Regions from separate parts of the Actinomadura sp. NEAU-AAG7 genome, predicted to be linked through region 1. Evidence: riboswitches for the same ligand, from Rfam matches in the RefSeq annotation. Region 1 holds a riboswitch; each other region holds the start of a gene.
What was found. A riboswitch is a leader RNA that binds a small molecule or an ion and turns the genes downstream of it on or off. The one in region 1 is predicted to bind cyclic di-AMP.
Positions count from the first base shown of each region.

Region 2: linked by a shared signal. The riboswitch ahead of KLI87_RS18945 (CHAP domain-containing protein) and the one ahead of KLI87_RS07305 (hypothetical protein) in region 1 are both predicted to bind cyclic di-AMP.
Region 3: linked by a shared signal. The riboswitch ahead of KLI87_RS00880 (hypothetical protein) and the one ahead of KLI87_RS07305 (hypothetical protein) in region 1 are both predicted to bind cyclic di-AMP.
Region 4: linked by a shared signal. The riboswitch ahead of KLI87_RS05795 (NlpC/P60 family protein) and the one ahead of KLI87_RS07305 (hypothetical protein) in region 1 are both predicted to bind cyclic di-AMP.

Region 1 covers NZ_JAHFZY010000001.1:1,603,006-1,607,209, forward strand. The annotation lists gene KLI87_RS07300 (CdaR family transcriptional regulator) at 1-1,020, shown strand, start outside; gene KLI87_RS07305 (hypothetical protein) at 1,081-1,818, opposite strand; cyclic di-AMP (ydaO/yuaA leader) riboswitch at 1,829-1,969, opposite strand; gene KLI87_RS07310 (zinc-binding dehydrogenase) at 2,222-3,256, opposite strand; gene KLI87_RS07315 (MmgE/PrpD family protein) at 3,264-4,204, opposite strand, start outside.
Region 2 covers NZ_JAHFZY010000003.1:968,266-972,469, reverse strand. The annotation lists gene KLI87_RS18950 (glycosyltransferase family 2 protein) at 1-803, opposite strand, end outside; gene KLI87_RS18945 (CHAP domain-containing protein) at 1,027-1,809, opposite strand; cyclic di-AMP (ydaO/yuaA leader) riboswitch at 1,821-1,965, opposite strand; gene KLI87_RS18940 (SpoIIE family protein phosphatase) at 2,464-4,204, opposite strand, start outside.
Region 3 covers NZ_JAHFZY010000001.1:190,023-194,226, forward strand. The annotation lists gene KLI87_RS00870 (serine/threonine-protein kinase) at 1-279, shown strand, start outside; gene KLI87_RS00875 (S8 family peptidase) at 553-1,722, shown strand; cyclic di-AMP (ydaO/yuaA leader) riboswitch at 1,888-2,048, shown strand; gene KLI87_RS00880 (hypothetical protein) at 2,052-3,002, shown strand; gene KLI87_RS00885 (hypothetical protein) at 3,170-3,736, opposite strand; gene purL (phosphoribosylformylglycinamidine synthase subunit PurL) at 3,847-4,204, opposite strand, start outside.
Region 4 covers NZ_JAHFZY010000001.1:1,264,010-1,268,213, forward strand. The annotation lists gene KLI87_RS05790 (LuxR C-terminal-related transcriptional regulator) at 387-617, shown strand; gene KLI87_RS05795 (NlpC/P60 family protein) at 1,040-2,083, opposite strand; cyclic di-AMP (ydaO/yuaA leader) riboswitch at 2,087-2,292, opposite strand; gene KLI87_RS05800 (amino-acid N-acetyltransferase) at 2,565-3,074, shown strand; gene KLI87_RS05805 (RDD family protein) at 3,080-3,907, shown strand; gene KLI87_RS05810 (RDD family protein) at 3,915-4,204, shown strand, end outside.

The DNA of each region.
Region 1 (4,204 bases):
CACGCCCACCGGTCCGTGCTCGGGCTGCACTCGACGCTGACGGTGCGGGAGATCCACGAGGCGGCGGACCCCTCCGGCCTGGACGACCTCATGCGGCTCCTCGGCTGGGTCGGCCCGCAGGGGACCGCCGCGCAGAACGCCTACACGCGCGGCTTCCTGGACGGGCAGCGGAACGTCGTGCCCCTCGTCGAGCGCGTCCAGCAGCTCGCGGCGGCGCTGCTGGCCGGGGACCCGTCGGCGGCCGAGCTGGCGCGGCGCCTCGGCCTGCCCGTCCCGGACCGCTACCTGCTGACCGTCGTCCGGATCGCCGACCAGGACCCGCCGCTCCCGCCCCCCGCCCGCGCCGAGATCATCGGCGTCCTGGTCGACACGGACCGGGTGCCGATGCGCTGGCAGGACCCCCGCGAGTTCGTCGCGCTGCTCCCGCTCCCGTGCGAGGCGACGTCCGGCCCCTCCGAGCGCGAACCGGACGAGCCCGCCGAGCCCGCCGAGCCCCCCGAACCGGCCGAGCCCCCCGAGCCGGCGGAGCCCCCCGAACTGACCGAGGTCTCCGAGCGGGAATGGGAGCGCGCCCTCGCCATGTCCGCCGCCGTCGCCGAGATCGCCGGGCGGCGCTGCGCCGTCGGCGCCACGGTCGCGGACGCGGGCGCGCTGCCCGGCGCGCTGCCGCTGGCGCGGCGGATCAGCGGGGCGGCGCCGGTCGAGGCCGTCCCGCGCAAGGTCACCACGCTCGCGGACGTCTTCGTCGAGCTGGGCGCCGCGCGGGTCCCCGAGGTCGACCACTGGCTGCGCGGCATCGCCGACCGGCTCTTCCAGGGGCCCGACCTGGTCTCCACGCTCGACGCCTACTACCGCCACGACATGAACCGGCTGCTGACGGCGGCGCACCTGTACGTCCACCCCCGCACCCTCGACTACCGGCTGCGCCGGGCCCGGGAGCTGACCGGCATCGACCCGACGAGCACGCGGGGCGTCCGCGCGCTGAGCGCCACCGTGGCCCGCATCCTCGCCGACACCTGACCTCCGGGACGGCCAAGAGCCCGGCCCGGGGACGCCCCGGGCCGGGCCCTTGCCGTGCGCTCAGAGGTTGGTCGGGCGGTACGCCTTGTACTCGCTGCCGGACGAGAGGCCGTAGTCGCGGGTCCGGTGGTCGGTGCCGTAGCGGCCGCGCTGCTCGTAGGCCCAGTAGGCGGTGTGGTCGCTGTTCGCCCACTTCTCGAAGATGACGACGTGCCGGGTCGTGTTGGTGCCCAGCGCGTCCATGACGAGGTCGCCCTTCTTCAGTTCCGACATCGAGATGCGCTCGGTGAGGCGCGAGGAGGTCAGGCCGACGGTGTTCTCGCCGGGCTTGGGCAGGCCGAGCGCCATCGAGACGAAGCCCGAGCAGTCGGTGCGGTAGCCGTTGTGGTAGTCGGTCTGGCTGTAGGAGACGCGGTCGGAGGTGCCCGGGTTCCAGGTCTTGGCCCGTTCGATGACCTCCGAGCGGGGGCCGGCCACTGGCTCCGGGGTCTTCTTCTCCGTGCGCCGCTCGCGCGAGGCGCGGTCGCGGGTGTCGCGTTCGCGCTTGTCGGCCTCGCGCTTGCCGGCCTTGCGCTCGCGCGCCTCGGGGGTGCCCGCCGGGGACCGGTCCGTCTGGTTCGGCGCCTGCGGGACGGTCTGGATCGCGGCCACCGAGTCGGCCGGGTCGGAACCCGACGAGCCCGTCGTGACCTGCACGATGCCGCCGATCACGCCGAGGGCGGCGACTCCGGCCACGGCTCCGGCGACCCGGGGGTTGAGGTTGCGGACGGTCCAGTTGCTGCCGTGCTTGCCTTTCACAGGGGGGAACTCCTTGGCTTCCAGACGCCTACCGGGTTAGCTGACGGGTTCGGGCTGGAAGTCGCCCTACGGCCTGGTGACAGGCCGATTCACCCCGATGCGAGGTTGGGTCCCCGGCTCCGCGCGACGGCGGACTCGGCGTCGCCGCTGCTGCGACGCAGCGGCGCTGATGTGGTGGCCCGAGCGCAAAGAATCGGCTCAGGTCACACCAATGACCCCATCTAGGGACACTGGTGATGGATCGCCTGGAGGGCGTCCGAGTGGGACAAGTTACTCATATCGCCAATGGTTGGCAAACTCCAGCAAAATCAGGATCTAGGGTGAAGGTGCACGTCAGGGCCCTGCACGCGGTGGCGGCAGGGCCCTGCGGGGGTCGTGCGTCAAGGCGGAAGTCAGTGTCGAGTCAGGGGCGGACGAGGACCTTCAGCGCCTCGCGGTCGTTCATCGCGCGGAAGCCGTCCGCGATGTCGTCCAGGCTCACCGAGAGGTCGAACACCTCACCCGGCGTGATCGTGCCGTCGAGCACCTCGGCCAGCAGCTCGGGGACGTAGCGGCGCGCCGGCGCGACGCCGCCGGTGATGGTGAGGTTGCGCATGAAGACGTCGAAGTCCATGCGCGCCTGCGCGTACTGCGGGACGCCGACCCGGCTGATCGTGCCGCCGTCGCGGACGCCGCCGAGCGCCGTCTCGAACGCCTCGGTGTTGCCGACGCATTCGAGCACGTGGGGGATGCCGTCGCCGCCGGTGGCCTCGCGCATCGCGGCGACCGCCTCGGCGCCGCGGCCGGGGACGACGTCGGTCGCGCCGAACCGGCGGCCGAGGTCGGTGCGGGCCCGGTGGCGGCCGAGCAGGACGATCCGCTCGGCGCCGAGCCGCGCGGCCGACAGCACCGCGCACAGCCCGACCGCGCCGTCGCCGATGACGGCGACCGTGGAGCCCTTGCCGACCCCGGCGGTGACGGCGGCGTGGTGGCCGGTGGGCAGCACGTCCGACAGCGCCATCACCGAGGGGATCACCGGGTCGTCGGCGCCGACCGGCAGCTTGACCAGCGTGCCGTCGGCCTGCGGGACGCGCGCGGCCTCGCCCTGGCCGCCGTCCAGCCCGCCGACGGCCCAGCGGCCGCCGTTGCGGCAGGAGCCGTGCAGGCCGTCCCGGCAGAAGTCGCACGAGTTGTCGCACCACAGGAACGGGACGAGGACGACGTCGCCGCGCCGCACCGAGCCCACGTCGGCGCCGGTCTCCTCGACCACGCCCATGAACTCGTGGCCGATGCGCAGCCCCTCGTCCACGGGGTCCATGCCGCGGTAGCGGTGCAGGTCGCTGCCGCAGACGCAGGCGCGCGTCACCCGCACGATCGCGTCGGTCGGCTCCCGCAGCACCGGGTCGGGCACCTCCTCGACCCGGACGTCGCCGCGGCCGTAGATGAGGGTGGCTCGCATCAGGGGGTCACTCCTTCGGTTCGGTGATCGTCGCGTCGACCAGCTCGCGCACCGGCCGCCGGTCGAGGTCGAGGACGACCTCGACGAACCGCTCCAGCCGGTCGGCGGTCAGCGGTGTCTCGGCGGCCATCGCGCGCAGCCGGTCGGCGGTCTCGTGGCGGTCCCAGTCGAACGTGGAGGGGTCCGGGGCGTGCTCCGCGACGCGCGTCCCGTCCTCCCGGGTCTGGACGGTGATCCGGCAGGCGCCGCGCGGCAGGTCCGCCGGGACGACCCGGACGCGGCGGACCAGGTCCATCAGCGCGGGGTCGTCCCACCCGTACAGGTCGTCCAGCTCGATGCCGCCCTCGCGCAGCGCGACCGCGAGGCAGTAGGGCAGGCTCATCAGCGTCCCGCCGACGTCGCGGAACGGGCCGTGCGCGTCGACGCCCGGATAGGCGGCGTCGTCGGAGGGGAGTTCGACGACGGCCGCCACGACGTCGTCGGCTCCGATGCCGTGGCGGCGGGCGAGGCCGGTCAGCAGCGTGACCGGGATCTGGTTGATCGCGCAGACCGGATACGGCTTGTAGGTGACGCGCCGGAGCCGCCAGTCCTCGCCGAGCCGCAGGTCGGCGGGGGCGGGGACGGTGCCGGTGAAGGCGCGCAGGTGCCCGGCGGCGCCGTCGAGCGCGTCCGGCGCGCCGGTGACGCCCCGCGCGGCCAGCAGCGCCGCGACCATGCCGTTGCGGCTCGCCGCGCCGACCTGGTAGCGCCACTCCTGCGTGCCCGCGACCCACGTCTGGTTCGTCCCGCCGCCGAACGCGGCGGCGAGGCCGAGGGCGGAGACGGTCCGCCCGGCGGTCAGGCCCAGCAGCCGCGCCGACCCGGCCGCCGCCGCGAACGGCCCGTAGACGCTGCTCGCGCGGAACCCCCGCGCGGTCGAGACGTCGGCGCCGCCCTCCGCGATGACGG
Region 2 (4,204 bases), on a different contig from region 1:
AACTTGACGTCCTTGGCCCGCTTCAGCTCGTGCGCCCCGCGCCCCGCGAACAGCGCGTCGATGCGCCGGTGGATCTCCAGCCGGTCGGCGAGGCTGGCCGTCTCGGCGCGCCGGTTGGAGATCGACGGCGCCGCCGCCCCCTCCTGGACCAGCCAGCTGTAGACGCGGTGCGGGATCAGGGCCGTGCCCTCGGCCGCGAGGTAGGCCTCGGCGGTGAACAGCAGGTCCTCGTAGTGGAGCCGCTCGACGAACCGCAGACCGGCGCGCTCCAGGAAGTCCCGGCGGTAGACCTTGTTGGTCGAGAGCGTGTCGTAGAGGAGGTTGGGGTACTCGCCCAGCGACCCGTAGAGGACGCTGCGCCTGTAGAGCCAGGGGAACCAGGGGCGGACGCGGTCCGGGCCGCCCTCGGGGACGTCCAGGAAGATCCGTTCGCAGAGCCCCGAGACCAGGTCGGCGCCGGTGTCCTCGGCGGCGGCGACGAGGTTGAGGCAGGCGTGCCGGTCCAGCAGGTCGTCGCTGTCGAGGAACATCAGGTAGCGGCCGTCGGAGCGCTCGATCCCGGCGTTGCGCGGGCCGCCGCAGCCCCCGGAGTTGGACGGCAGGTGCACCGCGGCGACCCGGCCGGGATGCGCGGCGGCCAGCCGGTCGGCCACCCGGCCCGTCCCGTCGGTGCTCGCGTCGTCGACGATCACCGTCTGGACGCCGCCCAGCGACTGCCCCAGCGCCGAGGCCACCGCCCGCGGCAGCCGCCGCTCGTCGTTGTAGGCGATCACCACCACGCTGACCCGCGGGCGCGCCCGCATGGGCGGTCCCCCCTCCCCCGGCTTGCCTCGTCAGCCGGGAGTGTTTCCAGGAACGCCGCGTGAACGTCCAAGACCGATCAAAGGGCGTCAATGATTCCCATTACCCGAAACCGGGATCACCGGGCGAGGCCGGGCATGCCGGAAGCCGCCCGGCGGTGCCGGGCGGCTTCCGTGCGGCTTCCAGCGGCGTTCATGCGCGCCGCGTGGGGGGCGGGAGGGTGGGTCAGCCCGAGTAGTCGGGGTAGCCGTAGCCCACGACCTGCGACTTCTTGCGGATCTTCTGCTTCACCGCGTCGCCGGTGTTGCCCTCGACGGTGCTGATCGTGCCGTTGCCGTTGTCCTTGACGACGAACCCGACGTGCTCGATGCCGTCGATGCCGCCGCTGCGGCCGTTCTTGAAGTCGAAGAAGACGACCGAGCCGGGCTTGGCCTTCTGGCCCCAGCGGCCCTCCTTCTTGAACCAGGTGGCGTGCTGGACGGTGTAGGCGTCCCAGCCCATGTCCTTGGCGCCGACCTGCGCGCCGACCCACGAGACGAACATGTTGCACCAGCTCGCGCCCTTGTACTCGCGCACGGCGCCGCCGTCCCGCTTGGCGGTCTCGGCCGCGTGCGGGGTGGACATGTACCACTTGTGGAACTTGGTGTTGCCGCCCTTGCCCTCGCGGATGCCCACCTGCGACTCGGCCATCTTGATGACTTCCTTGGCCTTGACGCGGTGCGGCGGCACCTTGAAGCCCTCGCGGCGGGCCTCGGCGGCCTGCGAGAGCGCCGGGGCACCGGCCTTGTGGGCGGACCGCTCGGCGTGCGCGGGCTCGCCCGCGACGTGCGCGACCGACGCGGCGCGGGCCGGGGTCTCGGCGGTGGCGCTGTCGCTCGCGAGGGGGTTGAAGACGGCCAGCCCGAGGGCGCCGACGAGGACCGCGCCGACGGCGACGCCGACGGCCCTGTCCTCGGCGGACAGGCTGGACAGGCTGGCGATGGAAAGTCGATCGAAACGACCGGTCATGCAGGGGATCTCCTTGTCTTCCATGGCGCCTACCGGGTTAGCTGACGGATTCGGGCATGGAAGAGCCCTACGGCGCGCTCTGGGAGCGCCCCGATTCACCCCTGGAACCTGGGTCCCCGGCTCCGTGCGGTCTGGGACGACCGGCACGGACTCGGCCTCGCACCGCGGAACACGATGCGTTTCGGATGTATCTCAGTGACTGATCTGAGGAGCGCCCTTCATCGGGCGCGCGCCGCGGGCGGGTTCCGCTCCGCGACCGCCGTCCGCGCTTCGCGCGTCCGGCCCACAACGCATGGAACGCGTTGGGTGATTTCGGTAGAAGGTACCAACCTTCCCAAGAAAAGCAAACCAGGCACCAAACAGAGTCTTGCCTGATCAAAGCCCTCTCAAGGGAGTCCCAACGCCGGGGGCCCGCCGGGTCTTCCCGATCTTTCCCGGGTTCTCCGGCGGCGATCACAAGGAGGTCCCGGATCCCTTATGGCGGTGGAATCCCGCGCTTCCGAGCCGGTCCCGGCTTTACCTTGACCCCCGCACGCAACGCCCGGGTAAAAAAGGTCATCTTCGACGTGGCGAGGGGTCCGCCGGGCCTGCACAAAACCCGGAATGAGTCCTACGTCACGCAGGGTTACGCCACGGGGAACGGAGTGACCTGGGTCACTCGACGCGCAGGGCGAACAGCGTGGTGTCGTCGGCGGCGCGGTCGTGCTCCATCCGCGCCAGGACCTCGTCCAGCACCGGCTCGGGGCTGGACGCGCACTCCGCCAGGATGCCGGTGAGCCGCTCGATCCGCTCGTCCAGGTCGGCGTCCCGCCGCTCCACCAGCCCGTCGGTGTAGAGGAAGATCAGGTCGTCGGGCCTGAGCTGGATCCTGGCGGTCCCGTAGGCCCAGTCGGGCACCGCGCCCAGCATCGGGTCCGGGACGACCTCCATCGGCGCCGCCAGCCCGCCCCGCACGAGGATCGGCGGCGGGTGGCCCGCGCACGTCCACTCCAGGACGTGGCGGCGCGGCTCGAAGTGGGCCACGACGGCGGTGCCGGTCGCGGGCGGCTGGATGTGCCCGACCAGTTCGTTCAGCCAGCCCACGAGCCGTCCCGTGGGCTCCCCGGTGCACGCCAGCCCGAGCAGGCCGTTGCGGGTGCGGGCCATGGCGGCGGCGGCCGGGAGCCCGTGCCCCGCCGCGTCGCCGATCGCGAACAGCGCCCGCCCGTCGGGCATCGCCCGGGTCGCGAACCAGTCCCCGCCGATGCGGGCGGTGCTCTCGGCCGCCAGGCTGCGCAGGTCGACGCGCAGGCCCGGCAGCTCGTCCAGCTCGCTCTCGTCCGGCAGGATCGCGCGGCGCAGCGTCACCGCCACCCGCCGCTCCTGCGCCGTCTGGGCCTGCTGCTCCAGCATCTGCCGCCGGGTCTCGGCCAGCGCCCGCTCGATCCCGCGCCGCCGCGTGATGTCCTGCGAGACGATGTTGATCGAGACCGGCAGCCCGGAGTCGTCCAGCACCGGCTCGGCGAACACCCACAGGTGCCTCGGCGCGCCGTCCGGGCCGACGACGCGGTGCTCGGCCTCCACCGGCTCCCGGCGGGAGAACAGCGTCTGGACGGCCTCCTCCACCAGCGGGAGGTCGTCGTCCATCACGACCTTCGGCAGGTCGTCGGGCATCGGCGGCACCTGGTCGGCGCGCAGGCCGTAGTTCGCGAGCATCTGCGGGGTCCACTCGGCGTCGCCGGTCGCGAGGTCCCACTCCCCGAACCCGAGCAGCGCGAGCCGCTCGACCCGCTCCAGCCGCCGCGCCTGCCGGTCGGCGTCGTCGTGGTAGCGCCAGCTCACGCACAGGCCGGTGGGCACCGCCACGCACCGCACGCTCATCCGGGACGTCCGCGACAGCCCGCCCTGCGCGGTCGAGTACGTCATCGACGCCCGCTCCAGCCGCCTCCCGGTCTCCACCACCTCCACGAACGCGTCGAAGAGCCCGCTCATCGCCATCCCCGGCTCGGTCGGGAGCAGCCGGCGGCCCGCCAGCTCCTCCGCGCCCCGGCCGAACAGGTCCCGCGCGAGGTCGTTCAGCTCCGCGTAGAGGAAGTCGGCGACCTGTCCGCCGGAGTCCCGGACCGGGATCAGGTGCGCCGCGCCGTCGAGCGCGCCGTCCAGGAACGCCCTGGCCACCGGGTCCTCGGGCAGCCCGGCGATGATCTCCGCGTCGTCGGCGGTGTCCTCGGTCCGGACGCGCCGCAGCACGTCCTCGGCCTGCGTCACCACGGCCCGCCGCTCGTCGGCGCCCTTCGCCCGGGGCGCCTTCCGCCCGGTCAGGGCGGCGCCCTCCGGACCCGGCACCCCTCCCCGGTCGCGCGCGCCGACCACCAGCGCCGCGGCCTCGGCCAGCTCCATGTCCATGTCGCGGGCC
Region 3 (4,204 bases), 1.4 Mb from region 1:
ACGGTCGTCAACACCAACCGCAACGCCTCGTTCCCCATCGAGGTCACGTTCGAGACGGGCGGCAGGACCGCGCGGGCCGTCTATCCGCGGGAGAGGTGCACCGGAACGCTCACGCTGAGCAAGGGGACGGAGCAGACCCTCAACATGGACCTGGTCATCCCCAAACCGTGCACGAACGGCATCGTGCGCGTCCTCCGCGAACCGGACGGGACGCTCCAGTACACCTGGAGCAAGCCCGGCACCCAACTCGGCTACGCGGGCAAGCTGAGCCGCGGCTGAGGCCCCGAGCCGGTGAGTCCGTCGCACTCGCCCGGCAGGTCGCCGCTGGTGGAGGTCCCCGCGCCCTCGGCAGGGCCGCCCCACCCGGCTCCAGCGCCCGTTCGCGTGGAGGGGACGGTGTCCGGCTGTAAAGGGCGGCGTCCGGCGGCGGATCGAGGATGACCGATTTACCAGTCATGTCGTGATAGATCCGCTAAGGTTCCCCTCGGCTAGCCCCCCGGACGTGGCGGTCTGGCCTCCGAGAACGCCGTTCCCCGGGCAGAAGGAGACGTCTTGCGGGCTGTCCACCGAAGGCTCTTGCTGGTCGGCGCGGTCGTGGCGGGTGTGGGCGGCGCGGCCGCACCGCCGGTGCTCGCCGATGACCCCTCACCGTCGTTGGTGCAGGTCAGGGCGGCCGAGGGCACTCCGCTGCCCGGCCGGTACATCGTCACCCTGAAGGCGGGCGCGTCCACCGGCGACGCCGCCGAGAAGGTCGACGCGACCGGGGTGCAGAGGTTCGACGGCGTGCTGAACGGTTTCGCGGCGCGGCTGAGCGACCGGCAGCTCGGCGAGCTGCGCCGGGACAGGCGGGTCGCCGCGATCGAGCAGGACCAGGTCGTGAAGATCGCGTCCAGGACCCAGCGCGCGCCGCTGCCGTGGGGGCTCGACCGCATCGACCAGCGCGGGCGGAAGCTCTCCAAGTCCTACACCTACAGCGCGACCGGCAGCGGCGTGACGGCCTACATCATCGACTCCGGGCTCGTCACGACGCACAAGGAGTTCGGCGGGCGCGCCGCGGTCGCGTGGAAGGCGGCCGGGTTCGCCGACGGCAACGACTGCAACGGGCACGGGACGCATGTCGCGGGCATCATCGGGTCCAAGTCCTACGGCGTCGCCAAGAACGTGAAGCTGCGGGCGCTGCGCGTGCTCGACTGCAAGGGCGAGGGCTCGTTGTCGAGCCTCGTCGCCGCCGCCCAGTGGCTGCGCACGCACGCCGCGAAGCCGGCGGTCGCCAACATCTCGATCGGCGGGCCGAAGTCGGCGGCGCTCAACACGGCGGTGACGAACCTGTCGAAGTCGGGCGTGTTCGTGTCGGTCGCAGCGGGCAACGAGAACGTCGACGCGTGCCGGACGTCGCCCGCCAGTGCGGGATGGGTCATGACGGTCGGCGCGACGACCGTCTACGACAACCGGGCGTCCTGGTCCAACTGGGGCAGGTGCGTGGACATCAGCGCCCCCGGCTACGGGATCACCTCCACCTGGAAGAACGGCGGCCACAAGTCCCTCAGCGGGACGTCGATGGCCGCGCCGTACGTGAGCGGCGTCGCGGCGCTCTACCTGACGACGCACCGCAAGGCCACGTTCCCGACCGTCCAGAAATGGCTGAACGACAACTCCACCAAGAACTCCCTGGGGCACCTGCGGGGGCAGGCGAACAGGCTGCTTTACAAGGGCAAACTATGAACCTCATCACATAAGTCGGCCCGGCTCCCGGCAGGGAGCCGGGCTTCTCGGGCTTCGAGCCGTCGCGGCGGCCCGCTGGGTGTTTAATCTTGGCGGGGCGACGGACGGCCCCACCCAGTCCGATGCCATGATCGGTCGGCGCGACGCCCGGAGATCCCGGGCACGCCGGTCGGCGGGCCGAATCCCAGGGCGCGCGCCCGGGAACCGGGGACCCACCAGCCGGGACGACCCGGCCGGGGTGAATTCGCAGGCCGGGAGGCCCGCGATAGGGCGCACTCCAGCCCGAACCCGTCAGCTAACCCGGTAGGCCAACGAGGAGAGGAGCAGCCGTGGAGACCCCCACCTCCACCCTCCGGCGCGCCGCGGTGGCGCTGGTGGCCGTCGCCACCGCCGGACCCCTGGCGAGCGGCGCGGTCCCGTCCTCGGCGGCCGAGCCCTCCGCCGCCGCGCTCGCGGCCGACCCGGGCGACAGCGGCAAGTTCGGCAGGCTCAACGCCCAGATCGAGCGGCTCGACAAGGCCTACGGCGGCGACCTCGCCAAGCTGAAGGACGCCCGGTACGCGGCGAAGAAGGCGCTGGACGAGTCGAAGGTCCTCCAGTCCGACCTCAACGAGGCCCGCGACCTCGTCGCCCAGATGGCCGCGTCCCAGTACATGACGGGCGGGCAGGACCCCGCCGTCTCGATCATCACCAGCGGCAACCCGTCCGACTCGCTGAGCAACGTCAGCCTGGTCAGCCATCTGGCGCAGAACAAGGCCGCCAAGGTCGCCCAGATCCAGACGCTCGTCTCCAAGCAGGACAAGGCCCGCCAGGAGGCGCAGCAGAAGATCACGGAGTTGCAGAAGGAGATCAAGGAACTCCTCGCGCAGAAGAGCCGCATCAGGAGCCTGGTCAAGAAGTACAAGCCCGAGTCGCCGAGCGTCGGCATGGGCGGTGTGACGCCCCGCATGCTGAAGGTCAAGAACACCATCGACATGGAAGAGGGCCCGTTCCCGACGATCGGCTGCGTCCGCAGCACCGGCGACCCGCAGGACCACGGCACCGGGCACGCCTGCGACTTCATGGTGACCACCGGCGGGCAGATGGCCAGCGGCAGCGCCCAGTCCCTCGGCGACCGCACCGCCGCCTACGCGATCGCGCACGCGAGCGCCCTCGGCATCAAGTACATCATCTGGCGGCAGCGCATCTACGACCTGCGCAGCCCCGGCTGGCGCTCCATGGAGAACCGGGGCGGCGTGACCGCGAACCACTACGACCACGTCCACATCTCGGTCTTCTAGCCGGACTCCTGTCAGGGGGGCTCGGTAGGGTGGCGCGCATTGGAGACCGGTCTGAGCACCCGTCAGGGTCCGCGGCTCAGGGAGGGTGGGTACGGAACCGCTCCCGGATACGTCCCGGAGTCGGCAGAATCCCGTGACCCCGCCCTCCTTCCCGTCGCCGGACGCGGTCAGGGAATGCCGGAGCGGTGCGGAGGGACGGCACGGTTCCGCCGGAAGGAAACGCGGCGGCGGGGCTCCACGGCCGTTCGTATGAGGGCGCGGGCGGCGCCGGGTACGGGTTCGAACACGGCGATGGCCGTGTAGTCGTCAGTGCACACGACCCACGGGTGCGTGTCCCATGTGTTCACCCCGAACGTCGCCCCCGGACGCAGATGCTGGTACGGCTGGCGTTCGCCGTCGAAGTCGATCCAATAGATCCACACGTGGTCGTCGCGGAGATTGACGAACCTCACCTGCGCCTCGGCGCCGCCGTCCTCCGAACGCGACGACCCCTCGATCGCGGGCGGCAGCGGCTTCAGTTCGGCCGGGCCCTTCCTCGACCGGTGGCCCTGCGCCCAGCCGAGTCCGGTGGCGGCGAGCGTCATGGTGCCCCAGAGCGCCGCGACCCAACTGGCCCGCTCGACGCCGTCCCAGTTCCGTTCCGAATACCAGGCCAGGAAGGTCGCCAGAAGTCCGGTCATCAGCCAGCAGACCACCAGCGTCCATCGCCACCCGTTGCCCCGTCGGCCACTCATGGCTACATCGTGGATCCGTCCGGCATCCGGCTTAGGGGTTTGTCCACATGGGGACGGAACGCGAAAGGGCGCCCCGATCGGGGCGCCCTTTCGGAGCGGATTCGCCGGGGTCAGTTGGCGTAGCTCGGCAGCATGCGCTCGTGCGCCTCGCGCAGTTCGGCCAGCGGGATCGAGAACAGCTCCTGCTGCTCGCCCTCGGCCCCCCTGCCCGTCACGCTGAGCGCGTCGCCGCCCGCGACGCCGATCTGGGTGACCGGGACGCCCGCGGCCTCGCACAGCGCCGCCAGGCGCGCCTCGGCGCCGGGGCTCACGGCCACCATCGCGCGGGCGACCGACTCGCTGAACAGTGAGACGAACGGGTCGCCCGGCAGGGTGATCCGCGCGCCGAGGCCGCCGCGCAGGCACGACTCGACGAGGGTCTGCGACAGGCCGCCGTCCGACAGGTCGTGGACGGCGGTGACCAGCCCG
Region 4 (4,204 bases), 340 kb from region 1:
TCACGATCTTCGTCCGCGCGGAGATTTCGTGAGTCCAACCGGAAGGGACGGTTTCGATGGCTGGCGATCGTGACCCGTCCCCGGCGAGACATACCCCGTTCCGAAGGGGCCTCCCCACGCCGTCGTGGGCCGGCCCGGACCTGGGAGCGTGTCGTCGTCCGGTAGGCCAACGAGTGAATCGTCACCCGGAGTTCCCCCGCTCGACCCAGCAATCGGCCCATCGGCCACCTCCGGCCAAGCGCGCGAGACAGCAAAGGAACCCGATGATCTAAGTCCGGAAGGCTCCGGACCCGGCAACCCAACGCGTACAGATCGAGGCCAACCCGTGCCTGTGCAGCGGACGGCTGCATCCCCGCGGTCATCAACCACGGACGAGGGAGGACGGAGTGGAACAGGCCACACTGCTGCGACGTGGCATCGACGATCTGCGGCTGAGCGATGAGGAGATTCGGCTGCTCGCCCAGATCGCCAGCGGTGTCACCGCCGATGTGGCGGCACGCAAGCTGGAACTGAGCGCACGGACCCTACGCCGGCGGCTGCGGACCATCTGCGACCGGCTGGAGGTCAACACCCCTATCGAGGCCGTTGTGTGGGCGGCCCGGAGGCAGCTCATCTAGCGGAGTGCACAGACGACGCCCGTCAGGGGACGGCGGGCGTCACCAAGGAGAGAACAGGCGGCCAACTTTCGCGAACTCCGTCCGACCCCGCAGCGGCGGCGCCGACGGCCTGACAGGTAGGTCCCTGCAGCAGGCGTCGCCGCGGACGTTGTTCGTCGCATCGCACCACCGCTCGTCGCACCACCGCTCGTCGCACCACCGCTCGTCGCAAGAACGCTCGTCGCAAGACCGTTCGTCCTGTCACCGCCGCGGCGGCACGGGCCCTGACCGCGCCCGCCACCGCCGTCCGCGGGACATCGTGCGCCACCTCCGGTCGAGAGGCGAGTGCCATCCCCGGTCCGTCCGGCGGATGCCATGTCACCTCGGCTTGCGGGTCGGCGGGCTCCCGGCTGTCGACTGGGCCGGACTGGGCTGGGTTCGGCTCAGGCGACCCGGACCCCGCCCGCGAAGGGACGACCCCCCATCGGGGCGATCTTCACGACGTCGCCGGTGTGCGGGGCGTGCAGCATCTTGCCGCCCCCGATGTACATCCCGACGTGGTGCAGGTCGGAGTAGAAGAACACCAGGTCGCCCGGCTGCAGCTCGCTCTCGGAGACGTGCGTGCCGGCGTTCCACTGGCTGCCGGTGTAGTGCGGCAGGTTGATGCCGACCTGCTTGTAGGCCCACATCGTCAGACCGGAGCAGTCGAACGTGGTCGGCCCGGAGGCGCCCCACACGTACGGACGCCCCATCTTGGTCATCGCGATCCGCAGCGCCTGCGCGGCCTTGCCCGTGCCGACGGTGGGGAGCTTGGTGAGCTGGGTGGGGTCCTCCTTGACCAGCTTGCCGCGGATCTTCTCATAGCTCTGCGAGACCTTCTTGCGCTGGGAGTCGAGCTGGCTCCGCAGCTGCGCCACCTGCTGGGCGCGCGCCTCGGCCGACTTGCGGGCGCGCTGGGCGCCCTGCATGGCCTGCATGAGCCCCAGGACCCTCGTGCTGTCCTGGGTGGCGAAGTAGTTGAGCGTGGCGGCCTGGTCGAGGACGGCCTGCGGGTCCTGGGAGGCGACGAAGGACACCGTGGGGTCCGAGCCGCCCTGCATGTAGCTGGTGGCGGCCAGCGCGCCGACCTTGTCGCGGATTCCCTTGAGCGACTCTTCCTGGCGCTTGGCGTTGTCGGTGGCGACCTTCGCGGCCCGCTGCGCCTGCTGGAGCTTGACCTTGAGCCCGTTGTACTGCTCGGTCATCTGCTCAAGCTGGTCGGCGAGTTTGAGCGCCTGGGCCCTGAGCTCCTTGGTCGTGGGCTTCGGGTCGGCGTGGGCGGCCGCGACGGTGTGCGGGGCCAGGGCATGGGGGGCGACGGAGACGACGGCGAGCGCGCCGGCGACGGCGATCGCGCGTCCCCGGAAACGGGCCGGGTGCCCATTCGCCGGGCTTGCCTTCCGTGGGCGTGCAGAGCGTGAAACGGGTGCGGGCCGGGACGGCTCCACCGATTCTCCTCTCCTCGTCCGCCTACCGAGTTAGCTGACGGGTTCGGGCCGGAGCAGCCCGTCCGCAGGCACGCGCGGATCGGTCCGCGCGCGAATACGGATTCACCCCTGCCGGCCGCTTCCCTGGACGCTGTCCCGGGCGGCCGGGAGTGGGGTCCCCGGCTCCTCGGGACACTGGTTGCGACCCGGGGACTCGGCGGTTCGGCCTCCGCCATGCGGTTGGCCGACGTCAGCGCAGGACACTAACGGACCCGGCATTGGATGCCAACCAGAACATGCGAATTCGCTGGTCGCCATGACAGTTCCGCACCCGATCGCGGTGCGGATAGTGCGCTTTGGCTCACTTTCCGTAGGCGGACTAGTTCTTGTTGGCTAGTTATGAAGGCCCGGCGGGCGGGCGGGCGGCTCACCGCCCCATCGGCGCGGACGCGGGAGCCCGGTGTCCGACCCGCTGTCCGGTGTTCGATAATCTCGCCTGTTTGTGGAAGTCGAGATCAGGCGTGCCCGCACCGCCGATGTTCAGGAGATCCGCAGACTGGTCGGCCTGTACGCGGGAACGGGGCGACGCCTGCTCAAGAAGTCCACGGTGAAGCTGTACGAGGACGTACAGGAGTTCTGGGTCGCGCAGGACGCCGACGGGCGCGTCCTCGGCTGCGGCGCGCTGCACGTGATGTGGGAGGACCTGGCCGAAGTCCGCTCCGTCGCGGTGGACAAGGGGCTGACCGGCAGGGGCATCGGGCACCGGATCGTCGACCGGCTCCTGGAAACGGCCCGGGAACTCGGCGTGCGGAGGGTGTTCTGCCTTACCTTTGAAGTGGAGTTCTTCGTCCGCCACGGCTTCGAGCAGATACTCGGGACCCCGGTGGCGCCGGAGGTGTATGAGGAACTTCTCCGCTCTTACGACGAGGGCGTGGCAGAGTTCCTCGACCTCGACCGGGTCAAGCCCAATACGTTGGGCAACACCCGGATGCTGCTTCGCCTGGAGGACTGACCGCAATGAGTGAGAACCCCGACCGCGGGCGGCCTTACCACCCGCAGCAGGGGCAGGGCTCGTACGGCCCCCCGCCCCCCTACCAGGGCCCGCCGCAGTGGCAGCAGCAGCCTCAGCAGCAGCCTCAGCGGCCGCAGTCACCGCCGCCGCAGCAACAATGGCAGCCGTCCCATGAGGCGCCGTCCTATGAGCAGCCGCGGTCTTATGAGCCGTCCTATGAGTCGGCCTACGACCAGTACCCGGGGGGCGGCGCCTATGACGGGAGCGCCGCCGATCTGCCCCTCGCGCCCATCCACCGGCGCGCCGGCGCGCGCGTCCTCGACAACGCGCTCGTCGCGGTCTTCGGTTTCGCGCTCGTCCTCCCGATCACGGTGGGCGCGTTCGGCCTGGGCAAGCCCGGCAGCAAGGCGGAGGACGACGGCGGCATCTGGAACTGGCCCATCATCTTCACCCTGTTCTGCGTTCTGTCGGTTCTGCCGTTCATCTATGAGGCCGTCCAGTTGTCCGTGTGGGGGAGGACGCTGGGCAAGCGCGTGCTCGGGCTGGGCGTCGTCCAGGTGCGTCCCGCTGGAAACGCCATCACGACCACCCAGGCGGTGTGGCGCGCCGCCATCACCCATGTCGCCTACCAGTTGGGCGTGTTCTTCTTTCTCGTGCTCGCGGTGATGGTCTGGAACTACGCTGCCTACGGCATGTTGCTCGTCTGGGCGGGCGCGCTGATGGCGCACCTGTGGGCGATCTGGGACCAGCCCCTGCACCAGGCCCTGCACGACCGTTTCGCGGGGACGATCGTCATCGACGAGCGAGTGGACGACTACGACTACGCGGAGTAGTTTCTCGATGACGGCATCGCAGCACCCGGACGAGCCGCTCACCGACCCCGCCGAACCCGCCCGCCCCGACGCCGACCCCGAGCCCGACGCCGAGCCTTCCGGCGAGGCCGTGGCCGAGGCCGCCGCCGGGCCGGACGGGCTCGCCGAGCCGGGGCAGCGGCTGCTGGCCCGCATCGTCGACACGCTCATCGTCGGCCTGCCCGTGATCGTGGTCGTCCGCGAGCTGGTGTCCGGGAGCCGGGTGGACGTCGTGGCGCCGCCGGCCGTCGCGGGCTGCCTGCTCGTCTACGACGCGGT